One region of the Falsiroseomonas sp. HW251 genome, then DNA from elsewhere that is predicted to be linked to it. Evidence: predicted binding sites of a transcription regulator. Region 1 holds the regulator's gene; the other holds the start of a gene.

Region 1 (5,833 bases):
TCGCCGCCGGCGAACGCCTCGCGGAGAGCGAGGCGGAGGCCGCCTTCGGCATGATCATGGCTGGCGAGGCGACGCCGGCGCAGATCGCCGGCCTTCTCATGGCCATGCGCGTGCGCGGCGAGACCGTGCCGGAGATGACCGGCGCCGTCCGCGCCATGCGCGCCCGGATGATCGCGGTGGAGGCGCCCCCGGACGCTATGGACATCGTGGGGACCGGCGGCGATGCCGCCGGGACGCTCAACATCTCCACCGCCGCCGCGTTGGTCACCGCCGGCGCCGGGGTGAAGGTCGCCAAACACGGCAACCGCGCGCTCTCGTCCAGATCCGGCGCCGCCGATGCGCTCTCCGCCCTCGGAATCCCCGTGATGGAGACGCCGCTCGACCGGCTGCCGGCGATCCTGGAGGAAGCCGGCATGTGCTTCCTGATGGCGCCGCGGCATCACTCGGCGCTTCGCCATGCGGCCGGCCCGCGGATGGAACTCGGCACCAGGACGATCTTCAATCTGCTGGGCCCGCTCGCGAATCCCGCCCGGGTGAAGCGCCAGATGACCGGCGCCTTCAGCGCGGAGTGGCTGCGCCCGATGGCCGAGACACTGGCCCGCCTCGGAACCGAGCGCGCCTGGCTGGTGCATGGCCAGGGCCTCGATGAACTGACGCTCGCCGGCCCCTCCCAGGTGGTCGAACTGAAGAACGGCGCGCTGCGGTCCTTCGAGGTCACGCCGGAGGAAGCCGGCCTTGCCCGCGCCCCGGCCGAGGCGCTGAAGGGCGGCGACCCCGCGGAGAACGCGGCCGCGCTGCAGGCCCTGCTGGACGGCGCGCCCGGCGCCTATCGCGACTGCGTGCTGCTGAATGCCGCCGCGGCGCTCGTCGTCGCGGGCAAGGCTGCCACGCTGCGGGACGGGGTTGCGCTGGCCGCGCGGAGCCTGGATGGGGGCGCCGCGTTGGACGTGCTGCGCAAGCTGCGCGCCGCCGCCACGCCACCCCCTCCCGAGCCTCCGCTTCCCGGAGCCGCCGCATGAACGCCCCCGCCACCCTGGTCTCCGACACCCTCTCCCGCATCCTCGCCGACAAGTACGAGGAGGTGCGGGAGCGTTCCGCGAACACCTCGATCGGCGAGATCGAGCGCAAGGCGCGCTACGCCCCGGCGACCCGCGACTTCACCGGCGCGCTCTGTGCCGCGGTCGCCGATGGCCGGGTCGGGCTGATTGCCGAGATCAAGCGCGCCAGCCCCTCCGGCGGGCTGATCCGCGACCCCTTCAAACCCGTCGAGATCGCGAAGGCCTATGAGGAAGCCGGCGCGGCCTGCCTGTCGGTGCTGACCGACGGACCCTATTTCGGCGGCTCGATCGACGACCTCGTCGCCGCGCGCGCGGCCTGCGCGCTGCCGGTGCTGCGCAAGGACTTCATGGTCCATCCCTGGCAGGTCTTCGAGGCGCGGGCGATGGGCGCCGATTGCATCCTGCTGATCATGGCCGCGCTGTCCGACGCCCAGGCCGAGGAGCTGGAGGACATCGCCCGCTCGCTCGACATGGCGGTGCTGGCCGAGGTGCATGACCGGCGGGAGCTGGATCGCGCGCTGGGGCTGGAGACGCGGCTGATCGGCGTGAACAACCGCAACCTCAAGACCCTGGCGACCGACCTTTCGACGTCGGAGGAACTGGTCCCGCTGATCCCCGCCGACCGCATCCCGGTGGCCGAGAGCGGCATCCGCACCCCCGGGGATGTGCGCCGCATGTGCAAGGCCGGCGCGCGCTGCCTGCTGATCGGCGAGCACCTGCTGCGCCAGCCCGACGTGACCGCGGCCGCGGGCGAGCTGATCCACGCCATCCCGAACTGAGCGCGGACCTTCCCTGTCCCAAACCTTCCCTCCCCCGCAAGCGGGGGAGGGCCTAAGCTGCGGGGCATGACCACCAAGCTCACCCATTTCGACGAAGCCGGCCGGGCCGCCATGGTGGATGTCTCCGCCAAGGCCGAGACGGCCCGCACCGCCATAGCCCGCGGCCGCATCGTCATGGCGCCGGATACGCTCGCCCTCATCACCTCCGGCCAGGTCGGCAAGGGCGACGTGCTCGGCGTCGCGCGCCTCGCCGGGATCATGGCGGCGAAGCGGACCTCGGACCTCATCCCGCTCTGCCATCCGCTGATGCTGGCCAAGGTCAGCGTGGACCTGACGCCGGCCGCCCCGGACGCGGTCGAGATCGAGGCGACTGTCAAGGTCACCGGCCAGACCGGCGTCGAGATGGAGGCGCTGACCGCCGTCACCGTCGCCGCGCTCACGGTCTACGACATGTGCAAGGCCGCCGACCGCGCCATGCGCATCGAGGACGTCCGGCTGGTGCACAAATCCGGCGGAAAATCGGGCGTTTACGAGGCGGCGTGATGATCTCGCTGGAAGAGGCCCGCGGCCGCATCCTGGAGGCCCTGACCCCCACCACCGCCGAGACCGTCCCGCTGCCCGAGGCCTGGAACCGGGTGCTGGCCAGGCCGGTGCCCGCCCGGCTGACACAGCCGCCGGCCGATGTCTCGGCGATGGACGGCTACGCCATGCGCGCCGCGGAGGCGACCGAGGGCGCGAGGCTCAAGCTCATCGGCGCCGCGCCGGCCGGCCACCCCTTCGCGGGAGAGGTTGGCCCCGGCCAGGCCGTACGCATCTTCACCGGCGGCTTCGTCCCCGCCGGCGCCGACGGCATCCTGCTGCAGGAGGATGCCGAGGAGACCGCCGGCACCGTCCTGGTGAAGGAAGCGGTGAAGCCGAACCGCTGGATCCGCCGGCGCGGGCTCGACTTCGCCGAGGGCGAGGAATTGCTGCCGGCCGGGCGGCGCCTGACGGCCCGCGACGTCGGCTTGGCCGCGGCGGCGAACCATCCCTGGGTCACGGTCCACCGCAAGCCGCGCATCGGCATCCTGGCCACCGGCGACGAGATCGCACTGCCCGGCGAGCCGATCCCCCCCGGCGGCATCGTCAGCTCCAACGCCCATGCGCTGGCGGCCGTGATCCGGGCCGCCGGCGGCGACCCCATCGTGCTGCCGATCGCCCCGGACGACCGCGACGCCATCGCGGCCGCCGCCGCCTCCGCCCGGTCCTGCGACATGCTGGTCACCACGGGCGGCGCGAGCGTCGGCGAGCACGACCTCGTGCAGAAGGCGCTCGGGCCGGAAGGCTTCGCGCTCGATTTCTGGAAGATCGCGATGCGGCCGGGCAAGCCGCTGATCTGGGGGCGGCTCGGCCGCACGCCGGTTCTGGGGCTGCCGGGGAACCCGGTCTCGGCGCTGGTCTGCGCGGTGCAGTTCCTCTTGCCGTCCGTCGCGATGCTGTCGGGCCTGCCCGCCGCCCCGCCGGCGACGCTGCTGGTCCGCGCCGGCGCGCCACTGCCCGAGAACGACAGGCGTTTCGACCATCTGCGGGCCTCGCTCGGCACCGACCGCGACGGCCGTCCCGTCGCGACGCCCTTCCCCGTCCAGGACAGTTCCATGTTGAAGACCCTGGCGCGGGCCGAGGCGCTGATCCTGCGCCCGCCTCATGCGCCCGCCGCCCCGGAAGGCGCCGAGGTCGAGGCGATTTCCCTCGGCCAGCTCGGAATCTGACCGGCTGCGGAAAAACTCCTGTGGAAAAGATTTGACGCGACGCGGAGAACCTACCTAGAACATCCACGCTGATTCCCCGTTTGTTCGCCGAGGCCGGTGGCCGGGGCGAGCCGGGGTGCGAGGACGGGAGGCTTCATGCTCACGCGGAAGCAGCACGAGCTGCTGATGTTCATCGACCGGCATCTCCGAGATACCGGTTTCTCTCCCTCCTTCGAGGAGATGAAGGAGGCCCTGCGCCTCAAGTCCAAGTCCGGCATTCACCGGCTGATCACGGCTCTGGAGGAGCGCGGCTTCCTCAAGCGCCGCGCTCACCGGGCCCGCGCGCTGGAGGTCATCCGGCTGCCCGATAACGTCGCGCCCCGCATGGCCCAGGCTGCCGCTGCCCCGCCGGCGCCCGCCGCGGCCCCGGCCTTTGCCCCGAACGTCATCCGCGGGAACTTCGCGGCGAATTTGTCCGGCGTGCCGAAGCCCGCCAACGAGGCCCCGGCCGTCCACCTGCCACTCTATGGCCGGATCGCTGCCGGCCTACCGATCGAGGCGCTGCGCGACAACGGCTCGAGCGTCGAGGTCCCGGCCGCGATGCTTGCCGGCGGCGAGCACTACGCTCTTGAAGTCGCGGGCGATTCGATGATGGAGGCCGGGATCCTGGACGGCGATACCGTCATCATCCGCCGCGGCGACATCGCGGAGAACGGCGCGATCGTGGTTGCGCTGGTGGATGAGGCCGAGGTCACCCTCAAGCGCCTGCGCAAGCGCGGCAACTCGGTCGCGCTGGAGCCCGCCAACCGCGCCTACGAGACCCGCATCTTCGGCCCCGACCGGGTCCGGGTTCAGGGCCGCCTGGTCGGGCTTCTCAGGAAGTACTGACCTACCTCTCCAGCCCTCCCCTGCTCGCGGGGGAGAGCTGGGCAAGGAGCCCCTCGCGGACCGGGCGCCCCGGCTGCCGCCAGGCAACACCCCTCAGTACGGATCCCACTCGCCCGTTGCCCGCTCCGCGCGCCAGCTGTGCCAGCGCTGCGCCAGCGCGAGCACGCCGAGCGAGACGAAGGCGCCGGCCGCCATCCAGCCGGCATCCGTCAGCAGCATGGTGTAGCCCAGGGCCATGGCACCCCTCCTTGGTTGCAGGCCCAAGGATAGGCACAACCCAGGTTGACAGAGTATTACCCGCCGTCGCGGGGTGCGACCGGCAGCGAATCCGGCTGCCCCGGCAGCGGTCGCGCCGGCACCCAGGGCCGATCGCCGCGCCAGTCGCGGTCGGCGACCACCCGCACCGCCTGCCCGAGCCAGGCGGCCTGTGCCCCGCCGCGCCAGACCGTGAAGCGGTCGATGCTCTCGCCCGATCCGCAGCGCGGTCGGATCGGCTCGGCCGAGATGATCAGCCCCGCCGTGCCGCAAGCCGCGCGCAGCGCCTCCGGCTCCGGCGGTGCCGCGCGCTGGCCACGCGGGACCGGCGCAGTCCGCAGCAGCACCGCCTCCGCGCCGTCCCGCGGGCGGAAGCGGCAGGCCGTGTCGGTGCAGGCCAAGGCGCCCCCCGCAACCTCGCCCGAAAGCGGCAGGGGCCTGGATGTCCCCGCGCTCATCCGGCGCAGCATCGCCTCCTTCGCGAAGGCGCTTGCGCCGGCCAGCTCCTGCACGAACACGCCATCCGAGGTGCGCAGCGCCACCAGCCGCGCATCCGGGCTAACCAGGAGGTCGGGCGGCGCCTGCGCCAGGCCCGCCGCGAGCGCGCCGGCCAGGACCGGCACGCCTGCCAGGCGCAGCCCTCCCCGCCACAGGGCGAGCCAGCAGAAGCCGAAGGCCGCGACCGCGAGCGCCGGCCCCGGGATCGGCGGCAGCACCGGCGAGGCCTCGGGCCAGGCCGCGACGACGCGTGCCACCGCCAGCATCGCCTCCACCCCCTGCCCCATGGCCCAGAGCGCCGGCGCCTCCAGCCCGAACGGCATCAGCGCGAGCGCGACCATCCCCGCCGGCATGACCAGGAAGGAGGTCAGCGGCACCGCGACCGCATTGGCCGCAACGCCATAGATCTGGAGCCGCCCGAAATGGTGCAGGCCAAAAGGCGCCGTCGCCGCGCCGGCCAGCGCCGAGGTCAGGGCGAGCCCGATCACCGCCAGCGCCACCCGGCGTCGCCACCCGCCTCCAAGCCGCAGGGCCGACAAGCGGTCCTTCAGCGCCTCATGCCCCGCGATCAGCGCCAGCACAGCCGCGAAGCTCATCTGGAAGGAGGGTCCGAGCAGTTCGGCGGGGG
Region 2 (5,833 bases), on a different contig from region 1:
CTCCGGTGCTCATGGCGATCTCCCCTCAGCTAAAAGGAATCGGGTCGTCGAGCGGGTCGCGCTCGGCGGCCTGGCGCTGCATTGAGGCCTGGAAGCCATCGACGCAGGCCTCGATGATCCGGTCGATCTCGCCTGCGCTGCGGCCGTGGAACGGGGCCAGCAGGTTCAGCTCGGTGAGCACCTCGGCGAGTGGCCGACGCGCTTCCTTAACCGCCTGCTGCTCCATCGGCGTCTTGTCGATCACGCCGCCGCTCCGCCGCGCCAGCGCGCTGCCGCTCTGCGCGCAGGCCATGCTGCAAAACTGGTAACGCGGGAACTCGCCGAAGCGCAGGCCGTGGACGTAGCCGTGGCCCTTCGCCTCGCGGCCGCAGAGCGCACAGACCAGACGCCGGACCTGATCGTCCGGCGTGCACCGTGGCGCCGCCGACGCTGCCGCGGGTCGGGGCGGCGACGGCCGCGGTTTGCTCCAGCGCCGGCGCGCCATGCCAACATCAGCCGTTCAGCCATGCGGGGCCGCCCGCGGTGGGGGACGCTTGCGGCACGGGCGCGGCCTGGGCCGAAGAGGGCGCCACCGGGGGGGCCCAGCTGCGCCCGGCCATGGCAGGCGACTGTGCCGCGCCCGTGTTGGCCCAGGCGGCGGGGGCGGCGGGCGCGGGTACCTGGCGCTTGGGCCGCGGCGGTGACGGTGCAGGCGGCACCGTCTCCCCGGCCATGATCGGCCGGTATTCCGGCTCGCCCGGCAGCACGACCCGCTCCAGCCGATTGCTGGCACTGTAGCCCGCGTCCGAAGCCGGCTCGATGCAGATCTTGGCGGCGAAGGTGATACCGGACAGATCGGCAAGGCCGCGCAGCACCCGCTTTGCCTTCGCCGTCTCGCTCATGTCGTTCGGATCGAGGCCGAGCGCGCTGTCGATCATCGCGCGGAAGGTCCCCTTGGAGATCTTCCAGGCGATGGAGACGCCGTGCTCGTCAACCTTCCCGCCCGCCACGGTGAAGTTCTGCCAGAACTTCCGCTTGGTGTGCGGGCCGGTCACCACGGTGAACTCAGCGTCGACCATCTTGGCGTCGCTGCCGTTGCGCGACGCCTTCAGCAGGCCACGGTCCACCTCGCCCTGGCCGTCGGTCCCGCCGGGGCGGATCACCATGGTGACCTTGGCGAAGGTGCCGTCGGGGATCACGTCGGAGCTGCGCGGCAGCTCGGCGTCGTTCATGTCGTACATCGGTGGCTCCTGTCGGCTCAGGCGGTGGGTGCGGCGGTGGCGTTGATCTTGCGGAGCAGCGCGGCGAGGTCGGCGGGCTCTGTTTCGTCGAGTCGGCCGGAGCGATCTTTCGCGGGCAGCCCGAAGCGATTGCCGGCGCGACACACAAACATTCGCTCGGTGCCGTGCTCGGGATCGTGACGCAGCGTGCCGTCCTTCTCCCGCGTGAAGAGCGCCATGGAGATGACCTGGTCGACGATGCCGGGCAGTTCGCGCGCGGCCTTGCCGCCCTCCATCTGCGGCTGCCATGTGGCCTTGCCGAACTCGTCGGTGTGCTTCTCCAGGATGCCGACCATGATGGTGGTCTTGCCTGGCGCGTGCTGGAGATGCTTCAGCAGCCCAATCACCTCGCGCGCCATCAGGCCGTAGGCGCCGCGCACATCGGGCTTGCCGGTCTTTTCGGAGAACGCCTCGGGCTGCTTCTTGGCCCAAGCCATCGCCTGGCGCGTCAGGTCGGTGATGCTATCCAGGAACACGATCGACTTGCTGCCGAGCAGCGCGACCAGCTCGGGATGCTGGCCGGCGAAGTGCGTGTAGTGCTGCTGCGAGAAGAACGCCTCCGGCGCCGCGGCGGGATTCGGGCCACCGACGAGGGAGGCGAGCACCACCAGGTCCTCGAAGCAGCGGACGGGGATGCTGTCGCCAGGCCAGTCCTGGACGGACTTCATCCCGGCCTCGAGGTCGATGCAGACCGTCTCGCTGGGCGACAAACGCTTCAGCTGCGTCGTCTTGCCGACGCCGGTCTGGCCGAACAGCGCGATCGTGGTCTTGTTGACCGCCCGGGAGAGCCGCTCGTCGGCAGTAATGATGCGGAGCGTCATCAGCCGATCTCCCCGAACAGGAAGGGAGTGCTGGCGTGCGGGCTGTCGCGCCGCTCCGTCTCGGACATGATGGTCAGGCGGTAGACCGGCCTGCCTGTGCGAACAGTGCGCGCCGGCTCGAAAGCCCTGCGGATTCGCTCCGGCCAGGCGGTGTAGGCGCGCTCCGAGACCTTGAAGCTGACCTCGAGGTATTCGCTCGGGTCCTCGCCACCGGTGCGGATCTGGTCAGCAAGCGTGGCGAGGCGGCGCTGGTCCCATTCCACCCGCTTCGGGAGCTCGACGGCGATCTCCACGGTCCCGTCTTGGAACCGGACCGTGCCAGTGTCCTTCCGCGCCTCCGCGCGGGCACCGATCGCGCGCTGCTCGTAGCGGAGCGCCACGGCGGCCTCGATCCAGTCCTGCATGCGCTTCGCGCTGTCAACGGCCTCGCGGGCGTCGGACTGCAGGAGCGCAAGCTGATCGGCCGGCAGCGCGATGACGTCGCCGACTGGAAGGTTATGGACGCTCTCGAGCGTCGGGCGGTTGCTTTGCGTCTGCATCACGCCGCCTCCGCCAGGAGCAGTGACGGCGCGGCCAACGCGCGGGCGCTGCGGGCGCTCAGCGGGCGGCGACGAACCACCAGCAGATACGCGAAGCACGCCTCGCCGACGCGACGCTGCAGCAGGTCCGCCCATCCCGCCGCTGCCAGCCGCCAGGCGCGGGCCGCCAGGGCGTTCAGCGCATCGCGCTGCTCCGGCGCGAGATTGGTGGCGAGCCGGTCGCGATCGCGCGCCAGCATGCCGACGTGATAGACGATGGACGTGCCAGGCGTGGCGTCGGCCAGGCGATCCTGGAGCTCGTTCTCGGTGCTGACGACGTCGGCGCGTGTGGTGAACGGCAGCACGGCGTGGCAGGCGGGGTGCTGTATGCGCATCGGCGCGAGATCCTTTCTGCACATGGTTCGGCATCTCCTCTTTACGGAGCGGGATGCGATTTTCTCTCAGGGGTTCGCGCTGCTCGGCGCACGCATCGGCGTCGCGCGGGTTGGCCGCAGCCCGGCAGCGTGCAGCCAGCAGCGCAGCTCGGCCATGGCTCGGTAGAAGGCGGCGCAGGATCCCGACGCCTCTCGCTGCGCATCCGCGATGTCGGTGGTGCGCCGGATCAGATCGAGCAGCAGGCGGCAGGGCGCGGGGATCTCGTCACCGACGCGCGCGAGGTCGAGCGCAATGTCCGGATCGACCTCGTCGCACTGGGTCGCGGAGGCGCCGGCGGGGAAGGCGTCCAGATCAAGGTCGACAAAGACCGGCCGGGGACCACGCCGGCGAGCCCGTACGCGATCCGCGACCGCATGCTGCGCCAGGATTGTCGCGAAGGCGGCCCACCGCCCGCGCGCGGCATCGAAGCGCGCGTCGCGCTCCAGCATGGCGAGCAGGATGTCCTGACGCAGATCCTCCCGGTCGCAACGCGATAGGCTCAGCCGGCGCCCGCCGCGGTGCGCGTAGCGGCCGGCGATGGCGAGGCTGGCGGCGAGGCGGTCAGGGTCCCAGCTGGCGGGTTGAGGCGAGGGTCGGGGGCCTTGCGTGGCCATTTTGGTCTCCGGCGTCGGGCGGGGTGTTGCGACGCCAGGAATGGACCACGGCCGGGTTCGGCCAGTTGAACAGCAAAGGCAATAATTCCTGGACAGGAGATCGGCGGAATTGCTGACCGACGCGAAGCACCGCTTTGTCCAGGGCTTCCGGCCGGCGTAGCCCTGCCCGCTAAATCGGTTCGTCAATTTAATGACCGGATTGTTGTCCGCGCGCTGGACTCACAGTGGGGATAGAACGTAAACAGAACATACCGCCTTGCGCAGGCACGCAAACACGGGAGGCCATCATCCATGACCGTCGCCCTGTCCTACCCGCATGACGCCAAGACCGGCGCGCCGCGCCCGCTCCAGGCCGAAACCCTCTGGGCCGTGGCCGCGCAATTGCGCGATGCCGTTGCCCGGGATGGCTCGCCCTGGGCGCTCAGCAGCCGCGCGCTGGTCGCGGCCGCCAAACGGCTTCAGGTGAACGGCCGCGAGATCGCCTCTACCTGGGACTTCTCGCAGCGTGTCCATCACGCTGCGGGTCGGGAAGTGCTCGGCGTCTTCGAGACGGATCCCTCCGCGCCTGGGCTCGCGCTGGTGTCGGTGAACGGCCAAATGATCAGGAACCGGCCGGATCTTGAGCTCAGCACGGTGGCACATGAGATCGGCCACATCGTGTTCGATGCGCCGGCGTCGGTCGCGGAGCCGACGCGGCGCTATCGCTCGGAAACGCGCGGGCCCGGCTGCCTCGATGGCGCCACCGCCCGCGCGGAGCGACGCGCCAACGAGTTCATGGGCGCGCTGCTGGTGCCGCCCCAGCCACTGCACCTGCGGCTTGTGGCGCGGGCACGCAGCGAGGGTCTGCGTATGATGCACGCGCCGCATCGCGGGCGCCCGGGCTGCCGGGTCCTTCCTGCGAGCACACCGCCCGACGCGCTCGCCGGACTGACAGCTGCGCTGGCCGGCGATTTCGGCGTGTCGGATCGCTTCATCGCGGTGCGGCTGCGGCGTTACCGACTCATCGCAGGAGACGCGTCATGAGCTTCGGCCCCATCATCCGGGAGCGGCGCATCGCGCTTGGCATCGGGCTGGTGGACATGTCCGAGCGGCTCGGCATCTCCGCGCCCTACCTCTCACGCATCGAGCGCGAGCTGGAGAGCCCGCCCAGGGACGAGCTTATCGAGCGGGCTGCGGCAATCCTTGGGCTGCAGATGGACGACCTGTTCGTGAAGGCCCGCCGGCTACCCCCCGATATGCGAGATAACATGGAGACGGTGGTGCGCGCCTACCGGCGGCTGCGCTCGATCGGAGGACGGTGACGGCATGTCGCGCCTGATCTCGCGAAAGCCCTACTACACGCTGGCAGAGGTGTGCGAGCGCTGGTCGCTGAGCATGGCGGACATCACCGCTTATTCCCTGGAAGGTGAGCTCATCGTCTCCATTGCTGTCGGCGGATTGCCCTTCGCGGTGAGCGACATCGACCATGAGGAGGATGGCCGACCGTTCCACATTCCTTGCGGCACGCGCTGGCACGTCGGCACGATTGATCTGCATCGCATCGAAGCGTTCGCGGTGCTCGAAGGCGGCGAGGCTGCTGTGGGCCGCTTTCTGTCGGCCGCCGGCCAGCTGTTAGAGCCGCTCGGCGAAAAGGATGAGCGCGCGCAGATATATGTCGCTCGCGACGCCCTCGTGGTGCGGCATGCCGAGCTTGAGCGCTTCGAAGCGGCGCACGCGAAGCTGCCGCCTCCGGAGGCCCGCGTGCGCAGCCCCTCGGCACCGGAACGCCGCCGCGGTCGAGGAGCTCCGGTGAAGTACGATTGGGAGGGCGCGCTGTGCGAAGTCGTCGTCATGGTCAACGACGAAGGCGTGCCGGAAACCGAGCGGGAGCTGATCGACAAGGTGCGTGACTGGTTCGCCGCCCAGATCGGCCCCGACAACGTCCCCTGCGACACCTCCATCAAGAATCGGATCAGCCGCTTCTGGAACCGGATCAAGCCCGACATTGGCAGGCCGTCAGCGCTGCGCAGCATTCATGACGTGCTGACCGAGAGGCCGCCTGAGAACAAGCGCCGCGCCGGGTCGTAGAGGAGAGGCAGGACAGTGCGTGTCGGAGCACCATGGCCCTGCCAGTCAATCAGCACCTCCCGCCCCATCTCCGGGAGGTCTGCGACCTCCTCGCCCGCGGCCTACTGCGGCTGCGCAGC

Evidence for each region. The regulator LexA, encoded in region 1, represses DNA repair genes until DNA is damaged. The targets are predictions, from matches to a motif close to TGTTCTANNTANGTTC.
Region 2: the regulator LexA is predicted to act here: its motif matches at 3,881-3,896, upstream of ACLF3M_RS12315 (sigma factor).

The regions. Positions count from the first base shown of each region.
Region 1 is NZ_JBNXUM010000016.1:125,519-131,351, reverse strand. Features, by position in the region: gene trpD (anthranilate phosphoribosyltransferase) at 1-1,019, shown strand, start outside; gene trpC (indole-3-glycerol phosphate synthase TrpC) at 1,016-1,837, shown strand; gene moaC (cyclic pyranopterin monophosphate synthase MoaC) at 1,904-2,380, shown strand; gene ACLF3M_RS19805 (molybdopterin molybdotransferase MoeA) at 2,380-3,585, shown strand; gene lexA (transcriptional repressor LexA) at 3,721-4,452, shown strand; gene ACLF3M_RS19795 (hypothetical protein) at 4,546-4,689, opposite strand; gene ACLF3M_RS19790 (ComEC/Rec2 family competence protein) at 4,746-5,833, opposite strand, start outside.
Region 2 is NZ_JBNXUM010000009.1:339-6,171, reverse strand. Features, by position in the region: gene ACLF3M_RS12345 (HNH endonuclease signature motif containing protein) at 1-13, opposite strand, end outside; gene ACLF3M_RS12340 (DUF6511 domain-containing protein) at 26-484, opposite strand; gene ACLF3M_RS12335 (hypothetical protein) at 492-1,211, opposite strand; gene ACLF3M_RS12330 (ATP-binding protein) at 1,238-2,080, opposite strand; gene ACLF3M_RS12325 (hypothetical protein) at 2,080-2,619, opposite strand; gene ACLF3M_RS12320 (hypothetical protein) at 2,619-2,993, opposite strand; gene ACLF3M_RS12315 (sigma factor) at 3,060-3,647, opposite strand; gene ACLF3M_RS12310 (ImmA/IrrE family metallo-endopeptidase) at 3,939-4,670, shown strand; gene ACLF3M_RS12305 (helix-turn-helix domain-containing protein) at 4,667-4,948, shown strand; gene ACLF3M_RS12300 (hypothetical protein) at 4,953-5,714, shown strand.